DNA from 3 places in the Pseudomonas sp. FP2335 genome. Region 3 is predicted to be linked to each of the others. Evidence: riboswitches for the same ligand, from Rfam matches in the RefSeq annotation. Region 3 holds a riboswitch; each other region holds the start of a gene.
The links. A riboswitch is a leader RNA that binds a small molecule or an ion and turns the genes downstream of it on or off. The one in region 3 is predicted to bind cobalamin.
Positions count from the first base shown of each region.

Region 1: it holds a riboswitch for cobalamin, as region 3 does, so the genes downstream of both, cobO (cob(I)yrinic acid a,c-diamide adenosyltransferase) here and cobW (cobalamin biosynthesis protein CobW) in region 3, are expected to answer to the same signal.
Region 2: it holds a riboswitch for cobalamin, as region 3 does, so the genes downstream of both, PSH81_RS18290 (ABC transporter substrate-binding protein) here and cobW (cobalamin biosynthesis protein CobW) in region 3, are expected to answer to the same signal.

Region 1 covers NZ_CP117437.1:4,332,421-4,338,317, forward strand. Annotated here, with positions in the region: gene cobD (threonine-phosphate decarboxylase CobD) at 1-375, opposite strand, end outside; gene cbiB (adenosylcobinamide-phosphate synthase CbiB) at 368-1,276, opposite strand; gene bluB (5,6-dimethylbenzimidazole synthase) at 1,273-1,923, opposite strand; gene PSH81_RS19425 (cobyrinate a,c-diamide synthase) at 1,920-3,311, opposite strand; gene cobO (cob(I)yrinic acid a,c-diamide adenosyltransferase) at 3,308-3,919, opposite strand; cobalamin riboswitch at 3,999-4,234, opposite strand; gene PSH81_RS19435 (sorbosone dehydrogenase family protein) at 4,334-5,647, shown strand; gene PSH81_RS19440 (C40 family peptidase) at 5,778-5,897, opposite strand, start outside.
Region 2 covers NZ_CP117437.1:4,080,122-4,086,018, forward strand. Annotated here, with positions in the region: gene PSH81_RS18270 (hypothetical protein) at 1-49, shown strand, start outside; gene PSH81_RS18275 (LysR family transcriptional regulator) at 155-1,027, opposite strand; gene PSH81_RS18280 (aldehyde dehydrogenase family protein) at 1,131-2,513, shown strand; gene PSH81_RS18285 (hypothetical protein) at 2,665-3,108, opposite strand; cobalamin riboswitch at 3,179-3,373, shown strand; gene PSH81_RS18290 (ABC transporter substrate-binding protein) at 3,490-4,500, shown strand; gene PSH81_RS18295 (iron ABC transporter permease) at 4,497-5,501, shown strand; gene PSH81_RS18300 (ABC transporter ATP-binding protein) at 5,498-5,897, shown strand, end outside.
Region 3 covers NZ_CP117437.1:2,553,205-2,559,101, reverse strand. Annotated here, with positions in the region: gene cobN (cobaltochelatase subunit CobN) at 1-1,069, opposite strand, end outside; gene cobW (cobalamin biosynthesis protein CobW) at 1,073-2,134, opposite strand; cobalamin riboswitch at 2,227-2,427, opposite strand; cobalamin riboswitch at 3,131-3,332, shown strand; gene PSH81_RS11410 (CbtB domain-containing protein) at 3,429-3,617, shown strand; gene PSH81_RS11405 (CbtA family protein) at 3,629-4,327, shown strand; gene PSH81_RS11400 (cobalamin biosynthesis protein) at 4,324-4,716, shown strand; gene cobM (precorrin-4 C(11)-methyltransferase) at 4,787-5,533, shown strand; gene nfuA (Fe-S biogenesis protein NfuA) at 5,663-5,897, opposite strand, start outside.

The DNA of each region.
Region 1 (5,897 bases), 1.8 Mb from region 3:
GAGGTTGTCGAGAAAGAAGTCGACTTCCTGCTCCAGCACTTCGCGCACCACATAACCGGCGCGGCGCCAGGCTTCGGCGTGTTCGGCATAGCACGGCGACAGCACGCCGACCTTGCCCGCCCGCCGCAAGCGCGGCAACAGTTGGATCGCCGCCTGGGAGCCCGGCACCGGCAGCAAATGGGCGGCGCCGTAATATTCGCTGGCGGCGCGTTCCAGGCCGTCGTCGGTTTCCGGCAAGCGCGCCCAGGCCCGCAGCGGAATTTCCGGGATCGCCCACGGCCACGGCGCGAGGCCGCTGGACAGGTCGAGCCAATCGGCCTCGGCAATCCCGTATTGAATCGCTGCCTTGCGCAGCCGGCCACCGTGCTCAAGCATAGAATTGCGCCCCCGCGCATAGGATCAGCAGCCACAACCATACGCCGCGCTGCACCAGTTGCCAGCCTCGGTCGATGGAGTCCGCATCCGCCGCCGGGCCTTCGCCCAGTTGCGGACGTTGATGTACTTCGCCGTGATAAATCGCGGCGCCGCCCAATTCGACACCCAGCGCACCAGCGCCGGCCGCCATCACCGGGCCGGCGTTGGGGCTGTCCCACGTCGGGCCCTGGGTACGCCAGCACTTCAACGCCAGGCGGGTTTTGCCCAGCAACGCGTAGGTCAATGCCACCAGGCGCGCAGGAATATAGTTCAGCACGTCGTCGATCTTGGCCGCCGCCCAACCGAAACGCTCGAAGCGTTCGTTGCGATAGCCCCACATGGCGTCGAGGGTGTTGCTCAGGCGGTACAGCACCACGCCCGGCACACCGGCAACGACAAACCAGAACAGCGCGGCGAATACCGCGTCGCTGCCGTTCTCCAGTACCGACTCGGTGGCGGCGCGGGCGACTTCGGTACGGTCCAGTTCGCTGGTCTGACGGCTGACAAGGTAACTCACACGTTTTCGCGCTTCGTCCAGGTCATCACTGCGCAGCGCCTGGGCGACCGGGATCACGTGCTCGCCAAGGCTGCGCATGCCGAGGGCGCAGTACAACGCCAGGATCTCCAAGATCCAGCCGATATACGGCGCCCACGACAAAGCCGTGGCCAGCAGGGTCAACGGCACCACGGCGATAAACCACGCGGTCACGCCATGGCTGCGCCAGCCCCGGCCACCGCTGTTGAAGCGTTGCTCGATGCGCCCGGCGAAATTGCCGAACGCCACCAGCGGATGCCAGCGCCTGGGTTCGCCCAGCAGCGCATCCAGCGCGACTGCGGCGACACACAGCAAGGCCACACTCATTGACTCACTCCCCAAGAATTTTCGTACAGCATGTCACTCAGCGGCCGCGGCTCGGTCCAGCCTTCGAGTTGCAACATCGGCGCCGGGTAGAACGCAGCGACCGGGCCCAGGCACAGCACGGCCAGGGGTTTGGCGCCGGGCGGCAGGCCCAGCAGGTCGGCCAGGGCCTGGGGCTCGAACAGCGAGACCCAGCCCATGCCCAGGCCTTCGACGCGGGCAGCCAGCCACAGGTTCTGGATGGCACAGGACAGCGAGGCCATGTCCATTTCCGGCAAGGTGCGACGACCGAAGATGTGGCGCTCGCGGTCGTCCATCAGCGCTGCTACCAATACCTCGGCGCAATCGTGGATGCCTTCGACCTTGAGCTTCATGAATTCGTCGGAGCGCTCGCCCAGGGCTTCGGCGGTGCGGATGCGTTCTTCTTCCACCAGTTGCTGGATTTGCCCACGTAGCTGGCGGTCGCTGATACGGATGAAGCGCCAGGGTTGCATCAGGCCGACGCTGGGGGCCTGGTGTGCGGCCTGGAGCAGGCGCTGCAGCAGTTCAGGCGCGACGGTGCCGCCGCTGAAGTGGCGCATGTCGCGGCGTTCGGCGATGGCGCGGTAGACGGCCTGGCGGTCGGCTTCTGGGAAGGCGTTGTCGGTCATTGCCTCTTCGCGGGCAAGCCCGCTCCCACATTGGATTGGGTTTCGACGCGATCCCCTGTGGGAGCGGGCTTGCCTGCGATAGCGCCCTCCCGGTCTGGCGCAAACAGTGCCGCCACCGCCGCCGGATTCGACGGAAAGTAAAAGTGCACGTAGGAAGCCGTCATCCGCCCCTGTCGGAAAACCGCCTCGGCACCACGCCCACCGTTGGGGCTCACGCCACGGGCAATCGGCGTGCAGTCGGTGCTGGTCAGGGAGTGGTGATAGGTGTGACCGCGCAATGTGCCTTCCGGCAGTTCGACATTTTGCAGGGCCAGGGCGGCCAGTTTCTTTTGCATCACGGCATCGCCCTGCAGCAGACCGAGCAACTCGGCACGCTGGCCGTCGACATCGGTGAGCGAGTCCAGCAGGTACAACATGCCGCCGCACTCGGCGAGCAGTGGTTTGCCAGCAGCGTGATGGGCACGGATCGCATCGAGCATCGCGGTATTTTCCGACAGCGCCTGGTGATGCAATTCCGGGTAACCACCCGGCAGATACAGGCTGTCGGCGTCAGGCAATTGGCGGTCATGGATCGGCGAGAAGAAGTGCAACTCGGCGCCCATCGCCCGCAACAGATCGAGGCTGGCGCCGTAGGTGAAGGCGAAGGCTTCGTCGCGAGCCACGGCAATGCGTACGCCGTTGAGCAACGGCTCGGCCTCAATGATCTGCGGCGCAGCGAACGTCACCGGCGGCGGCAATGCGACTTCGCAACTGCTGCCCAGGGCTTGGGCGGCGGCATCGAGGCGCAGGTCGAGGTCATTCAGTTCGCTGGCTTGTACCAGGCCTAGGTGGCGGCTGGGCAATTCGATCCCGGTCTCGCGGGACAGCGCCCCGTACCAACGCAGGCCTTCGGTCAGACTGCCTTCGAGCAATTGTGCGTGGCGCAGCGTGCCCACGCGGTTGGCCAGCACGCCGGCGAACGGCAGGTCCGGCTGATAACGCGCCAGGCCCAGCGCAAGGGCACCGAAGGTCTGGGCCATGGCGGTGCCGTCGATCACACCGAGCACCGGCACGCCAAAGTGGCGCGCCAGGTCAGCGCTGGACGGCGTGCCGTCGAACAGGCCCATCACGCCTTCAATGAGGATCAGGTCAGCCTCGCCGGCGGCTTCCCACAACAGGCGACGACTTTCCTGCTCTCCCACCATCCACATGTCCAATTGATACACCGGCGCACCACTGGCGCGCTCGTGGATCATCGGGTCGAGAAAGTCCGGCCCGCATTTGAACACGCGCACCTTGCGCCCCAGGTTGCGGTGCAAACGGGCGAGCGCGGCGGTGACGGTGGTTTTGCCCTGGCCGGACGCCGGTGCGGCGATCAAGACGGCCGGGCAATGACGGGGCTGATTCAAAGTTCGACGCCCTTCTGTGCCTTGATACCGGCCTGGAACGCGTGCTTGAGCATGCCCATTTCGGTGACGGTGTCGCCCATTTCGATCAGCTCGGGCTTGGCGCCACGGCCGGTGACCACCACGTGTTGCATCGGCGGACGGGCTTGCAGGTCGCTGAGTACTTGGTCCAGATCGAGGTAGCCGTGTTTGAGGGCGATGTTCAGTTCGTCAAGCACGACAAGGCCGATGGCGGGATCTTGCAGCAGCTCGCGGGACACCGCCCAGGCGGCTTCGGCGGCGGCGATGTCACGTTGGCGGTCCTGGGTTTCCCAGGTGAAGCCTTCGCCCATGACGTGAAAACGCACTTGCTCAGGGAAGCGGCGGAAGAACAGCTCTTCGCCCGTGCTGTTGCGCCCCTTGATGAACTGCACCACACCGCACTGCATGCCGTGGCCCATGGCCCGAGCCAGCATGCCGAACGCAGAGCTGCTCTTGCCTTTGCCGTTGCCGGTGAGCACCAGCAGCAAACCGCATTCGTTGGGCGAGTTGGCGATGCGCTCGTCGATCACGGCTTTTTTGCGCAGCATGCGCGCCAGGTGGCGTTCGTCGCGTTCAGGGGAATCGGTCATGGCAGCTCTCCGTTGGGGCTGGACAAAAAACGGCGGGCAGGAAAAAGACAAAACAGACAGCCAAGCATCGCCCACCGTGATGCTGTTGGATGTTTCAGGCCGGTCTCCGGGCTCATGAGTGGCGATCGCCGACGCTGCGCCTTCCCATATCGCGGGGCGATACAGTGGCAGAAAGCAGGGTCTTGACTCATTTACCGTTGCGGGGGCAGCGCCGGGATCGCGGCAGCACTGTGTACAAGTGCGCTCACTCACCGGCTTCCCTGTTTCACTCGGTCGACCCGTGGGTCACAGAGCACCTGGAACAAGTCGCGAAGGGTAGAGGGTTGGGGGTGGAGCGTCAATTAAAGCCGGCTTCGCACTTGAACCATCGGACCGCTGCATGCCTCTACCCTTGCAGGTACCCAGGAGAAAAACATGCACAAGACCCGACTTGCCCTACTGATCATGTTCGCAGGCGCCCTCGCCGCCTGCGGTGAAAGTTCGACCTTGCAAGTGTCTGACGGAACCGGGCCTTCCCCCAAGCTACCGGAGCCGAACAAGACCCTGATCCCCACGGTAAACATCGCGCCAGCCATCGGCTGGCCTGCGGGTGCGAAGCCAACTCCCGCCGCGGGCACCCAGGTGGCGGCGTTTGCCGAGGGCCTGGACCACCCGCGCTGGCTGTATGTGCTGCCCAATGGCGACGTACTGGTGGCAGAAACCAATGCGCCGCCCAAACCCGATGACTCAAAGGGCATTCGTGGCTGGGTAATGGAAAAGGTCATGGGCCGAGCCGGTGCAGGTGTGCCTAGCCCGAATCGCATCACGTTGCTGCGCGATGCCGACCACGATGGCATCGCCGAGACCCGGACAGTATTTCTTGAAAACCTCAATTCGCCCTTCGGCATGACCCTGGTGGGCAATGATCTGTATGTGGCGGACTCGGACAAGCTGCTGCGCTTCCCCTACCAACCGGGAGCAACCGCGATCAAGGCAGCCGGTACCAAGGTGGTCGACCTACCCGGCGGCAGCATCAACCACCACTGGACCAAGAACGTGGTGGCGAGCAAAGACGGCCGCAAGCTGTACGTAAGCGTAGGCTCCAACAGCAACGTTGGTGAAAACGGCCTGCAGGCAGAAGAAGGCCGGGCGGCGATCTGGGAAGTAGACCGCGCCAGCGGCCAGCACCGCATTTTCGCCTCGGGCCTGCGCAACCCTAACGGCATGGCCTGGGAACCACAAAGCGGCAAGCTGTGGACGGCGGTGAACGAGCGCGATGAAATCGGTAGCGACCTGGTGCCGGACTACATCACCTCGGTTCAGGATGGCGCCTTCTATGGCTGGCCGTTCAGCTACTACGGGCAGCATGTGGATGCGCGAGTCAATCCGCAAAACCTCGACCTGGTGGCCAAGGCGATTGCACCAGACTACGCCGTAGGCCCGCATACCGCCTCGCTGGGACTGACGTTTGCAGAGAACAGCAAATTGCCCGCCCCCTTCACGAATGGCGCATTCATCGGCCAGCATGGTTCGTGGAATCGCAAGCCCCACAGTGGCTACAAGGTGATCTTCGTACCGTTCGAGGCTGGCCAGCCCAAGGGACAGCCGGTGGATGTGCTGACCGGGTTCCTCGACAAAGACGAGAAAGCCATGGGCCGGCCGGTGGGCGTGGTGATTGATCAGCAGGGGGATTTGCTGGTGGCAGATGATGTGGGAAATAAGGTGTGGCGGGTGTCGGCGGCTAAGTAGACAGGCTTCAGACCACAAAACCCATGTGGGAGCGGGCTTGCTCGCGAAGGCGGTGTGTCAGTCACAGATGTGTGGTCTGATCCGGCGCCTTCGCGAGCAAGCCCGCTCCCACATTCAGATCTCTGTCAGCTCAGGGATTACGTGCCAGATTCCCTGGCAACACGCGCTTGGCGCTCAGGTAAGCATTCTGCCAATACGCCTTGGACAAGGTGTCCAGCTTCACCGTGCCGCCGGTTTGCGGCGCGTGCAC
Region 2 (5,897 bases), 1.5 Mb from region 3:
GGCACTGATGGCCAAGCTCGCCATGGGCACCCTGCAATTTGGCGGCTGACACCGATCAAACTGTGGGAGCTGGCTTGCCTGCGATGGCCTCTACTCGGTCATGCAGGACGATCGCGTCGCCTGCATCGCAGGCAAGCCAGCTCCCACACCTGATCTATGTTGGCTCTAGAACGCGCTCTTGCAGCAGCTTCACAAAGCTGTTGAGGCTCTGCGACACCGTGCCCCGCCGCCAGATCAGCCAGGTGTGCAGCAGCCGGAATTTGTCCGTCAACGGCCACACACTCACCGCCGTAAACCCCGGCATGCTTTCCAACATGCTGCGCGGCATCAGCGCCAAGCCCGCACCGGCGCTGACGCAAGCCAACATGCCGTGATACGACTCGATCTCGAAAATCTTCCCCGGCACCGCACCGTCCTGGGAAAACCAACGTTCGAAATGATGCCGGTACGAGCAGTTCGAGCGGAACGTGTAGATATTCTCGCCATTCACATCCTGGCCCCGGGTGATGGGCGCGTGATGCAGCGGCGCGATCACCACCATTTCCTCCTCAAACACCGCCACGCCTTCGAGGGTCGCGTGCAACACCGGCCCATCGACAAACGCCGCCGCCAGGCGTCCCGATAGCACGCCTTCAATCATGGTGCCCGACGGTCCGGTGCTCAGGTCCAGCTCGACCTTGGTGTGTTTCTGGTTATACGCCGCGAGCAACGCCGGGATGCGCACCGCCGCCGTACTCTCCAGCGAGCCCAGGGCAAACGCACCCTGGGGCTCCTCCCCCGCCACCGTGGCGCGGGCCTCCTGCACCAGATCGAGAATGCGCCGCGCATAACCGAGGAAATTCCAGCCGGCCGGTGACAAGCGCAGGCGGCTTTTCTCGCGGATGAACAATTCCACGCCCAGGTCCTGCTCCAATTGCTTGATGCGGGTGGTCAGGTTCGACGGCACCCGATGAATCAACTGCGCGGCGGCGCTGATGCTGCCTTGCTCGGCAACGGCCTTGAAGATTTCCAGCTGCACCAGATCCAAGTCATTCTCCAATCGTGAATGTATTGCTCAATATTATTCAGTTTCCAGAAAAGAACCAGCCCCGTAACCTGAACTCAACTTATCCCTTGCGCAGGACGGTGCCATGAACGCGACTACCCACGCCCTCTCGATTAACCCGGCCAACGGCGAAACGGTCGGCAGCTACTCGTATGAAAGCGAGTCGCAGCTGAACGCCGCCCTCGACCGTGCCACCGCGGCCTTCCGCACCTGGCGCCACCAGCCGCTCAGCCAGCGCGCCGAACGGCTGCTGGCCCTGGCCGCCGCCCTGCGCGAACAAGCCGAAGAGATGGCGCAGATGATCACCCTGGAAATGGGCAAGCCCATCGCCCAGGCCCGCGCCGAAATCGAAAAATGCGCCAAGCTCAGTGACTGGTACGCCGCCCAGGGCCCGGCCATGCTCGCCCCGGAGCCGACCCTGGTGGACAACGGCAGCGCCCATATCGAATACCGCCCACTGGGCCCGATCCTCGCGGTGATGCCGTGGAACTTCCCGGTCTGGCAAGTGCTGCGCGGCGCCGTGCCGACAATGCTCGCCGGCAACACCTACGTGCTCAAGCACGCGCCGAACGTGATGGGCAGCGCCTACCTGATGCAGCAGGCATTCAAAAAAGCCGGCTTTGCTGAAGGCCTGTTCGAAGTGATCAACGTGACGACCGACGGCGTATCCAAAGCCATCGCCGACCCGCGCATCGCCGCCGTCACCCTCACCGGCAGCGTGCGCGCCGGTATGGCCATCGGCTCCCAGGCCGGTGCCGCGCTGAAAAAGTGTGTGCTGGAACTGGGCGGCTCCGACCCGTTCATCGTGCTCAACGACGCCGACCTTGACGCCGCGGTGCAAGCCGCCGTGATTGGCCGCTTCCAGAACAGCGGGCAAGTCTGCGCAGCTGCCAAGCGTCTGATCATCGAAGCCGGCGTGGCCGAAGCCTTTACCGCAAAATTCCTCGCAGCCAGCCGTGCCCTGGTGATGGGCGACCCGACATCCGCCGCCACGTACATCGGCCCGATGGCCCGCTTCGACCTGCGCGACGAGCTGCACGGCCAGGTCCAGGCGACTCTTGAAGAAGGCGCGACCCTGCTACTGGGCGGCCATAAAGTCGCCGGTGCCGGCAACTACTATGAGCCGACCGTACTGGCAGGCGTCACCGACCAGATGACCTCGTTCAAACAGGAACTGTTCGGCCCGGTAGCCTCGATCATCACCGCCCGCGACGCCGACCACGCGGTAGCGCTGGCGAATGACAGCGAGTTCGGCCTGACCGCGAGCATCTTCACCACCGACGCGGCGAAGGCGCGGGATATAGCCAACCGCCTGGAAACCGGCGGGATTTTCGTCAACGCCTTCAGCGTGTCCGACCCTCGGGTGGCGTTTGGCGGGATCAAGAAAAGCGGCTTTGGCCGTGAACTGTCACACTTCGGCGTGCGGGAATTCTGCAACGCGCAGACCGTGTGGCTGGACCGCAAATAACCCCCGGCCGGGCTGACACCCTTGCCCCGCGCTGGGTGGCGAAGCCGCCCCAAATCCAGACAACCCGGTGTATCAGAAAGACCGAGGTGCCTGGGTTTGGGGCGGCTTCGCCACCCAGCGCGGGGCAAGCCCGCTCACTACAGACCGGTGGTCACTGGGTATTGATGAAGTGAAATTGCGCCCGGGCCTGTTCAACCGCGTGGCGCACTTTGTCCTGCTGCGCCTCACTGCCCGCGTAGTAGATATTCATCCCCTGCAAACCGAGGCCTTCGCAGGCGTTCTCAACAACCGCCACGTCGATTGAACTGCGCGCCCCAATGATCAAGAACCCACTGTCGCCCAGGCGCTGGGCGTTGAGCAGTTCTTGCCTGAGTTGGCCGGCATTCGCGCCGCCGCCCAGGACAGTCGCCAGCATGTCGCCGATCACACCATGGCTGGCGATCTTGACGCTGTGCAAACGCACCTTGTTGGCGCCGGCAGGCAGCGACATGACATGGGCAGTGGCGGCCTCGTCGAAAATCTGCGATTCGCTTTTACCCTGGGTCGCACAACCGGCGAGCAGGGTGATCAGGGCGAGGGCGACTAAACGTTTCACTGTATTTTCCTTGTATGGGGCGGTTCCGTGGCCGCGCATCATAAGAGACACGCGCCCTCACGTCCAAGATCGACTACCATACCGCGCCGGTTCCCCAACGGGACTAATAGGGAATCCGAAGCGCGGCCACCCGCGCCAATCGGAACTGCCCCCGCAACTGTAGGTGCTGAGCCTGCTCCCCACTGCCACTGGACGCTGTCCGGGAAGGCCGGAGCGTGGCGATGACGCATCAGTCAGGAGACCTGCCGGCCAAGCGTTATCACCAACCGGCGGGGTGTCCGGGAAGGGCATCCCTGGCCTGCCGGACCGGCAGCGTTCATGGCTGTATTTCCACTACCGTACCGCCCCAGCTCCCTGTACGGTCCCAACGGAGATTGCCCCATGCTGCCACGCATTACCGCCCTGCTCACCGGCCTGAGTGTTTGTGCCCTGGCCCACGCCGCGCCGACTGACTACCCGCTGACCCTGGAAAACTGCGGCAGCACCCTCACCTTCCAGCAAGCGCCGGCGCGCAGCGTGACCATTGGCCAAGCCGCCACCGAGATGCTTTATGCGTTGGGCGTGGGCGACAAAGTGGTCGGCACCTCACTGTGGTTCAACAGTGTGCTGCCGCAGTTCAAGGCACAGAACGAGCGCATCGAACGCCTGGCCAACAATGAGCCGAGCTTCGAAGCCGTGATCGCCAAGCGCCCGCAGTTGGTGGCCGCCGAGCTGGAATGGGTGGTCGGCGCACAAGGCGTGGTCGGCACCCGTGAGCAATTCCACGAACTGCAGATCCCCACCTACCTGCTGCCCTCCGACTGCGAAGGCAAGGACAACCTGGTGGGCGCCGACGGCACGCGGCTGGAGCCGTTCCGCATCGAGACCATCTACAAAAGCATCAGCCAACTGGCGGCGATCTTCGATGTGCAGGACCGCGGTCAACAGCTGAACGGCGAACTCAAGGCGCGCCTGGCCAAGTCCGTCGCCACCGTGCAGAGCAAGGGCCTCAAGCAGGCCAGCGCACTGGTGTGGTTCTCCAGCGCCGAGCTGGCCAGCGACCCGTATGTCGCCGGGCACAAGGGCATTCCCGAATTCATGCTGCAAACCCTCGGCCTGCGCAACGTGGTGCAGTCCGATGAAGAATGGCCCGCCGTGGGCTGGGAAACCATCGCCAAGGCCAACCCGACCTTCCTCGTCATCGCCCGCATGGACCGCCGCCGCTACCCTGCCGACGACCATGAAAAGAAACTCGCCTTCCTGCGCAGCGACCCGGTCACCCGCAACATGGATGCGGTAAAAAACAACCGCATCATCATCCTCGACGCCCTGGCGTTGCAGGCCAGCATCCGCATGTTCGACGGCCTTGAGCAACTGGCCACGGCCATCGACGGCTACGACCTGCCGAAATGATTCGTGCCCTCCTCGCCCTGGCCCTACTCCTGGCCGCCGTGCTCGCCGGCGTGGCCATCGGCGAAACCGCCATCTCGCCGCAGGTCGTACTTCAGGTGCTGGCCAATAAACTGTGGGGCGCCGGCTACGTGCTCGACCCCATCGACGAAGGCGTAGTGTGGAACTACCGCCTGACCCGCGCGCTGGTCGCCGCCGCCTGCGGTGCCGGGCTGGCGACCTGCGGGGTGATCCTGCAATCGCTGCTGCGCAATCCGCTGGCCGATCCGTACCTGCTGGGCATCAGCGCCGGCGCCTCGACAGGTGCGGTGCTGGTGGCGCTGATCGGGGTGGGCGGCGGCTTGATTTCATTGTCGGCTGGCGCGTTTGTCGGCGCGATGGCGGCGTTTGCGCTGGTGATTTTATTGGCGCGGGCCAGCGGCTCGTCCAGCGGCACCGGGCAGATCATCCTCGCTGGCATTGCCGGTTCGCAGCTGTTCAACGCACTCACCGCATTCCTCATCACCAAATCCGCCAGCTCCGAACAGGCGCGCGGCATCATGTTCTGGCTGCTGGGCAACCTCAGCGGCGTGCGCTGGCCGTCGGTGTGGCTGGCGGTGCCGGTGGCGCTGGTGGGGTTGGCGGTGTGCCTGTGGCATCGCCGGGCGCTGGATGCGTTCACCTTTGGCACAGATTCGGCGGCGTCCCTGGGCATCCCGGTGCGCCGCGTGCAATTTGTGCTGGTGGGTTGCGCGGCGTTGGTGACGGCGGTGATGGTGTCGATTGTCGGCTCCATCGGCTTTGTCGGCTTGGTGATCCCCCATGCCGTGCGCCTGCTGCTCGGCACCGGGCATTCGCGCCTGCTGCCGGCCAGCGCGTTGGGGGGGGCGTTGTTCCTGATTGCCGCGGATGTGCTGTCGCGCACCTTGATCAAGGGCCAGGTGATCCCGGTGGGTGTGGTGACCGCGCTGGTAGGCGCGCCGGTGTTTGCGCTGATCCTGATCGGCCGGAGGAATGCGCGATGAGCGTGCTCAGTTGCCGTGGCCTGGGCTTCAGGGTGCGCGAAGCCGAGTTGCTGCGCGACATTCACCTGGACGTGGAGCTGGGCGAGACCCTCGGTATCGTCGGGCCGAACGGTTCCGGCAAATCCACCCTGCTCAAGCTGCTCGCCGGGTTGCGTACCCCGGCGCGTGGCGACGTGCTGCTGGGCGGCCAGCGCCTCGGGCAGCTGTCGCGCCGCAGCATCGCGCAACAGTTGGCCGTGGTAGAGCAACAGGCCGACACCGATGACGCCATCCGCGTGTTCGACGCCGTGGCCCTGGGCCGCACGCCGTGGCTGTCGGCGCTGAGCCCGTGGTCGGATGCAGACGACGCCATCGTGCGCCAAGCCCTGCACGACGTGGACGCCACCCACCTGGCCC
Region 3 (5,897 bases):
CCATGCGCTCGGGCGCGGCGCGGTAACACACCACATCCGACTGGCTGCGCTCACTGCGCCAGGCCAGATCCTTGAAGCTGATCGGCCGGCTGATGATGCGCCCGTCCAGCTCCGGCAAGGCAATATGCATCGCCAAGTCGCGCGGGCCCAGGCCTTGTTCACTGGCCTGCCAGCCCGGCTCGTTGTCTTGGGCGCAAATCGCCTGGATCACCGGGATATTGCGGCGAAACGGGCGCAAATGCGGCGCTTCCGGACTGGATTGGGCAAACCCGGTGGTGTTGAGGATCAGCCCCGCGCCGACCTCATCGAGCAGGTCCTCGACGACCGTCAGGCAGCCGGGCTCTTTCAAACTGGCCACCGCTATCGGCAACGGGTTCAGGCCCGCAGCCTGCAAGCGTTGGCAAAACACATCGATAAAACCGGTATTGGCCGCCTGCAAGTGAGAGCGGTAGAACAGCACCGCGGCCACCGGAAACTCGGCCTGCCAATCCGCCTGCCAGTCATTCAAGCGGGGGTTGGCTTTGTGCGGGTGATAAATCGCCGTGCGCGGCAGGGTTTGCGGCTCGGCCCAGGCATAGTCGCGCCCCAGGTAAGCGCTGGCCAGGCAGCGATAGAAATCCAGCGCATTGCCCAAGCCACCCTGGCGCAGGAAGTGCCACAGGCGATCACGTTCTTGTGCGCCAACGGTGCTCAAACCGCTGAGTTCCGGGTCGGGACGATCGTCGCCCGGCACCAGGATCAGTTGAACACCGCGTTCGGCCAGCTCCACCAGACGTTCGATACCGTAACGCCAATAGCCGATGCCACCATGCAGCGAGATCAGGATGACCTTGGCGTGGCGCAACACCTCGTCGACATACAGGTCGACCGAGGCGTGGTTCTGCACCTGCATGGGGTTGGCCAGGCGCAGGCTCGGGTAATCGTCGGGCAACTGCTGGGCCGCTTCGGCCAGCAGCGCCAGGCTGGAGTCGCCGCTGCACAGGATCACCAGTTCAGCGGGGGTTTGGCCAAGGTCGGCAATATTGTCGTCCGAGACGAAACCACCGGGCTGGGTCCTGAGCAGGTGCATGGGTTAAACGCTGAGCGCAGCGCGCAGTTGCGCTTCGAGACCCGCCGCATCGAGGTCCTGACCGATCAGTACCAGACGTGTGATGCGTGCTTCGTCGGCAGCCCAGGCGCGATCGAAGTGCTTATCGAAACGCGTGCCTACGCCCTGGATCAGCAGGCGCATCGGCTTGTTCGGGATCGCGGCGAAGCCTTTGACGCGCAGGATGCCGTGTTGCACCACCAGCTGGGTCAGGGCGTCGAGCAAAAGCGCCTCGTCGGCTTGCGGCAGGTCGATGGAAATCGAGTCGAAGGCGTCGTGGTCGTGGTCGTCTTCACCTTCGTGGTGATGATCGTGATGGCTGTGGCGAGCGTCGATATGCTCTTCGGCGCCGGCGCCCAGGCCAATCAGCACGTCCAGCGGCAGACGGCCGCTGCTGGCTTCGATGATCTTCACGGCCGGCGGCAGTTCTTCGGCGACTTCCAGGCGCACACGGGCCAGGTCTTCCGGGCTGATCAAGTCGGATTTGTTGAGGATCACCAAGTCGGCGCTGGCCAGTTGGTCGGCGAACAACTCGTGCAGCGGCGATTCGTGGTCCAGGTTCGGGTCGAGTTTGCGCTGGGCGTCGACTTGGTCCGGGAATGCGGCGAAGGTGCCGGCGGCCACGGCTGGGCTATCGACCACGGTGATCACCGCGTCAACCGTGCAGGCGCTACGGATTTCCGGCCATTGGAAGGCTTGTACCAGGGGTTTTGGCAGAGCCAGGCCGGAGGTTTCAATGAGGATATGGTCGAGGTCGCCGCGCCGGGCAACCAGCTCGCGCATCACCGGGAAGAACTCTTCCTGCACGGTGCAGCACAGGCAGCCGTTGGCCAGCTCGTAGACACGGCCGTTGGCTTCTTCTTCGGTGCAACCGATGGAGCACTGCTTGAGGATTTCACCGTCAATGCCCAACTCGCCGAATTCGTTGACGATCACGGCGATACGACGGCCCTGGGCGTTGTCGAGCATATGGCGCAGCAAGGTGGTTTTGCCCGAGCCAAGAAAGCCGGTAACGATGGTGACGGGGAGTTTGGCCAGTGTTTTCATCGGATGCCCTTGGGGGCGGGCATACGGGACGATAGGCCCTGCGACAGTGCGCAGCAGCGGATTTCGTCACCGGATCACCCCGCCCGGTTGAATTGAAAAATCGATTGCGAGGCAGGTCTCCTGGCTTGGGGCTTGCAGGTCTTGCGACCGGCGCTGGCTGCGCCTTCCCGCCTTGTCGGCAGTGGCGTGGCAGTCAACTGAACCCTTTACAGTTGCGGGGGCAGCCGCGGCTTGGACCGCGTTCCCTTCTTAGCTTCGGCCTGGGCCGAAGAACCTCGAGGGTGCAAGGCTACGCAGTGCTTGGGGGATGGTCAATGATGGGGTTGGGTTCGTGTACATATCCGTTATTTAGGTAACGGCGACTCCTTACGGCAGCTCACTTTAGGAAAGAGCCCAAAAGTAACCAAAGGGCTCTTGCCCCAACACTCGGCACCTCGCCCAGGCTCGGTGTGCCCTTAATCCGACATGGATTTGGGCGGCCTGACAGCCGGCCTGATCGAGAAAGCGGGCGGGTTCCCCTGTGGGAACTGGCTTGCCTGCGATGGCATCAACTGGGTGCGTCTGATGTACCGAGTCGCCTGCATCGCAGGCTAGCCAGATCCCACAGTCGAGGGTGAACACCATAAAAAATGCCGGTCGCCTCTAAGGCCGCCGCGCTCTGGCTTTTGATCTCACTTGCCCCGTTAAACACGCTGGCCGAACGCAGGCTTGAATCCGTGGGCAACCCGGCAGGACGCCGGGTTAGCCGTCCTGGGCCAGGGATGGCCCATGACGGCGGCCCACGGATTCAAGCCGGAGTGAGGGCACACCGAGCCTAGGCGAGGTGCCGAGTGTTGGGGCAAGAGCCCTTTGGTTACTTTGGGGCTTTTCCAAAGTGACCCGCTGTAAGAGCGGAACCATAAGCGGCCGTTACCGAAGAAACGGATATGTACACCACCACCACCACCACCACCAAAAACCACATCCCAATTGACTCCCCTCCCCCCCCCATGCTCTCCTACACATCTTGTTTCGGGTGCCCTGCAAAGGGTGAAACGGGAAACCGGTGACTCATGTACGCATGACAGTCCGGTGCTGCCCCCGCAACGGTAAGCGAGCGAAACGTCATATCCACTGTGCCCAAGGCATGGGAAGGCGACGTTTTCAGGCATTGAGCCCCTCGCAAGCCCGGAGACCGGCCCGAAAAAATCAGATAACAAACCCGCGGTGGGCGGGCGCTGTTCAGAACCCTGCGTGCCTGGCTCGCGGGGTTTTCATGCGCTCGTTTCACCCAGACACCTGAAAGGGACGCGCCATGTCGATCATCAGCAGCACCTCGCACTCCGCCAGCCGCACCTCTACCCTGAGCCAACGCCTGACCGCCGCCATCGGTGCGTCGATCCTCGGCGCGTGCCTGGTGTATTTCGCCGGTTTCTCGCATATCGAGGCGGTGCACAACGCTGCCCACGATACCCGCCACAGCGCCGCGTTCCCGTGCCATTGAGACCTGCCGACATGATCAAGCGTATTGCGCAAACCGCAGGGTTCACCGGACTTTTGGCCGCCCTGCTGCTGACCCTGCTGCAAAGTTTCTGGGTCGCCCCGCTGATTTTGCAGGCGGAAACCTTTGAAAAAGCCCCTGCCGAGGTGATGCACGAGCATACCGCCGGCACCGCTGCCCATACCCACGACGCCGAAGCCTGGGAGCCGGAAGACGGCTGGCAGCGCGTACTCTCTACCACAGGTGGCAACCTGGTAGTGGCGGTCGGTTTCGCACTGATGCTCGCCGGCCTGTACACCCTGCGCGCGCCAACCCGCACCGCCCAAGGGCTGCTATGGGGGCTGGCTGGTTACGCGACCTTCGTACTGGCACCGACCCTGGGGCTGCCGCCTGAGCTACCGGGCACGGCTGCCGCCGACCTCGCACTGCGCCAGACGTGGTGGATCGGTACCGCAGCGTCCACCGCCGCCGGTATCGCGCTGATCGTATTCGGTCGCAACTGGCTGCTCAAAGTACTGGGGGCGGCAATCCTGGTGGTTCCCCACGTGATTGGCGCACCGCAACCGGAAGTGCATTCGATGCTGGCACCAGAAGCGCTGGAAGCGCAGTTCAAGATCGCATCGCAGTTGACCAACGTGGCGTTCTGGCTGGCCCTGGGCCTGATCAGCGCCTGGCTGTTCCGCCGCAACCGTGACGATCAATACTCGGCATGACCCTGGTGGCCGGCCTGGGCTGCCAGCGGGGTTGTGATGTTCACACCCTGCTGAGCCTGTTCGACGCCGCCCTCGCCGAGGGTGGTATCGAGCGCCGGCACGTTACGGCCTTGGCGAGTATTGATCGCAAACGTGATGAACCCGGATTACTCGCCCTGGCCGCGCTGTTGAACCTGCCACTGCACTGCTTCAGCGCGGCCGGGCTAGGGGGTTATGCCGACCGCCTGAGCCACAGATCCGCTGTCGCTTTCGCCCATACCGGCTGTTACGGCATCGCCGAAAGCGCCGCCCTGGCACTGGCCGAGCACCTCACTGGCGCCCCTGCGCGCCTGCTGATCACCCGCAAAAAAACCTCCCAGGCCACCTTTGCGTTGGCTTGCGCCGACTAAAATCCCGATAATCGCCCTTCCCGATCATGAGCAATCTTCATGCTCGCCCGCTTTTCAACAGGAATTCCCCATGACCGTCTACTTCATCGGCGCAGGCCCCGGCGACCCGGAATTGATCACCGTAAAAGGCCAGCGGCTGATCCGCAGTTGCCCGGTGATCATCTACGCCGGCTCCCTGGTGCCAGCGGCGGTTTTGGAAGGTCACCAGGCAGGAATCGTCGTCAACAGCGCTGAGTTGCATCTGGAACAGATCATCGAACTGATCAAAACCGCCCACGCCAAAGGCCAGGATGTGGCACGCGTGCACTCCGGCGATCCGAGCCTGTATGGCGCGATTGGCGAGCAGATCCGCTGTTTGCGCGAGCTGGGCATCCCTTTCCAGATCATCCCTGGCGTCACCGCCGTGGCCGCCTGCGCGGCGCTACTGGAGACCGAGCTGACACTTCCGGACATCGCCCAGAGCGTCATCCTCACCCGTTATGCGGATAAGACCAGCATGCCCCCCGGCGAGGACTTCGACAGCCTGGCGCGGCACGGCACGACCATGGCGATTCACCTGGGGGTCAACCATCTGGAGAAAATCGTCGCTGAACTGCTGCCGCACTATGGCGCTGATTGCCCGATTGCGGTGGTGCACCGGGCGACGTGGCCGGATCAGGATTGGGCGGTCGGGACCTTGAGTGATATTGCCGAGAAGGTCGCAGCCAAGGGGTTTCGGCGTACCGCACTGATTGTGGTGGGCCGGGTGTTGGCCAGTGACAGTTTCAGCGAGTCGTCGCTGTACCGGGCAGGCCACGCACACCTTTACCGCCCTTGACGGAATACGGGCAAGCCCACTCCCACACCTAAACCAATTTGTTAGAAAAACAGCGTAAGGCGTTGAAAATAATGCATAAAAAAACGGCACTCACGGGGCGCCGTTTTTTCTTCGCAGTGAACACCTGACTCAGTAGTAGGCGTTTTCTTTCTGCGTGTGGTCGGTCACGTCACGTACACCTTTAAGCTCTGGAATACGCTCCAGCAGGGTGCGCTCGATACCTTCGCGCAGGGTCACGTCCGCCTGGCCGCAGCCCTGGCAACCACCACCGAACTTGAGCACCGCGATGCCGTCGTCCACGACATCGATCAGGCTGACCTGGCCGCCGTGGCTGGCCAGCCCCGGGTTGATCTCGGTCTGCAGG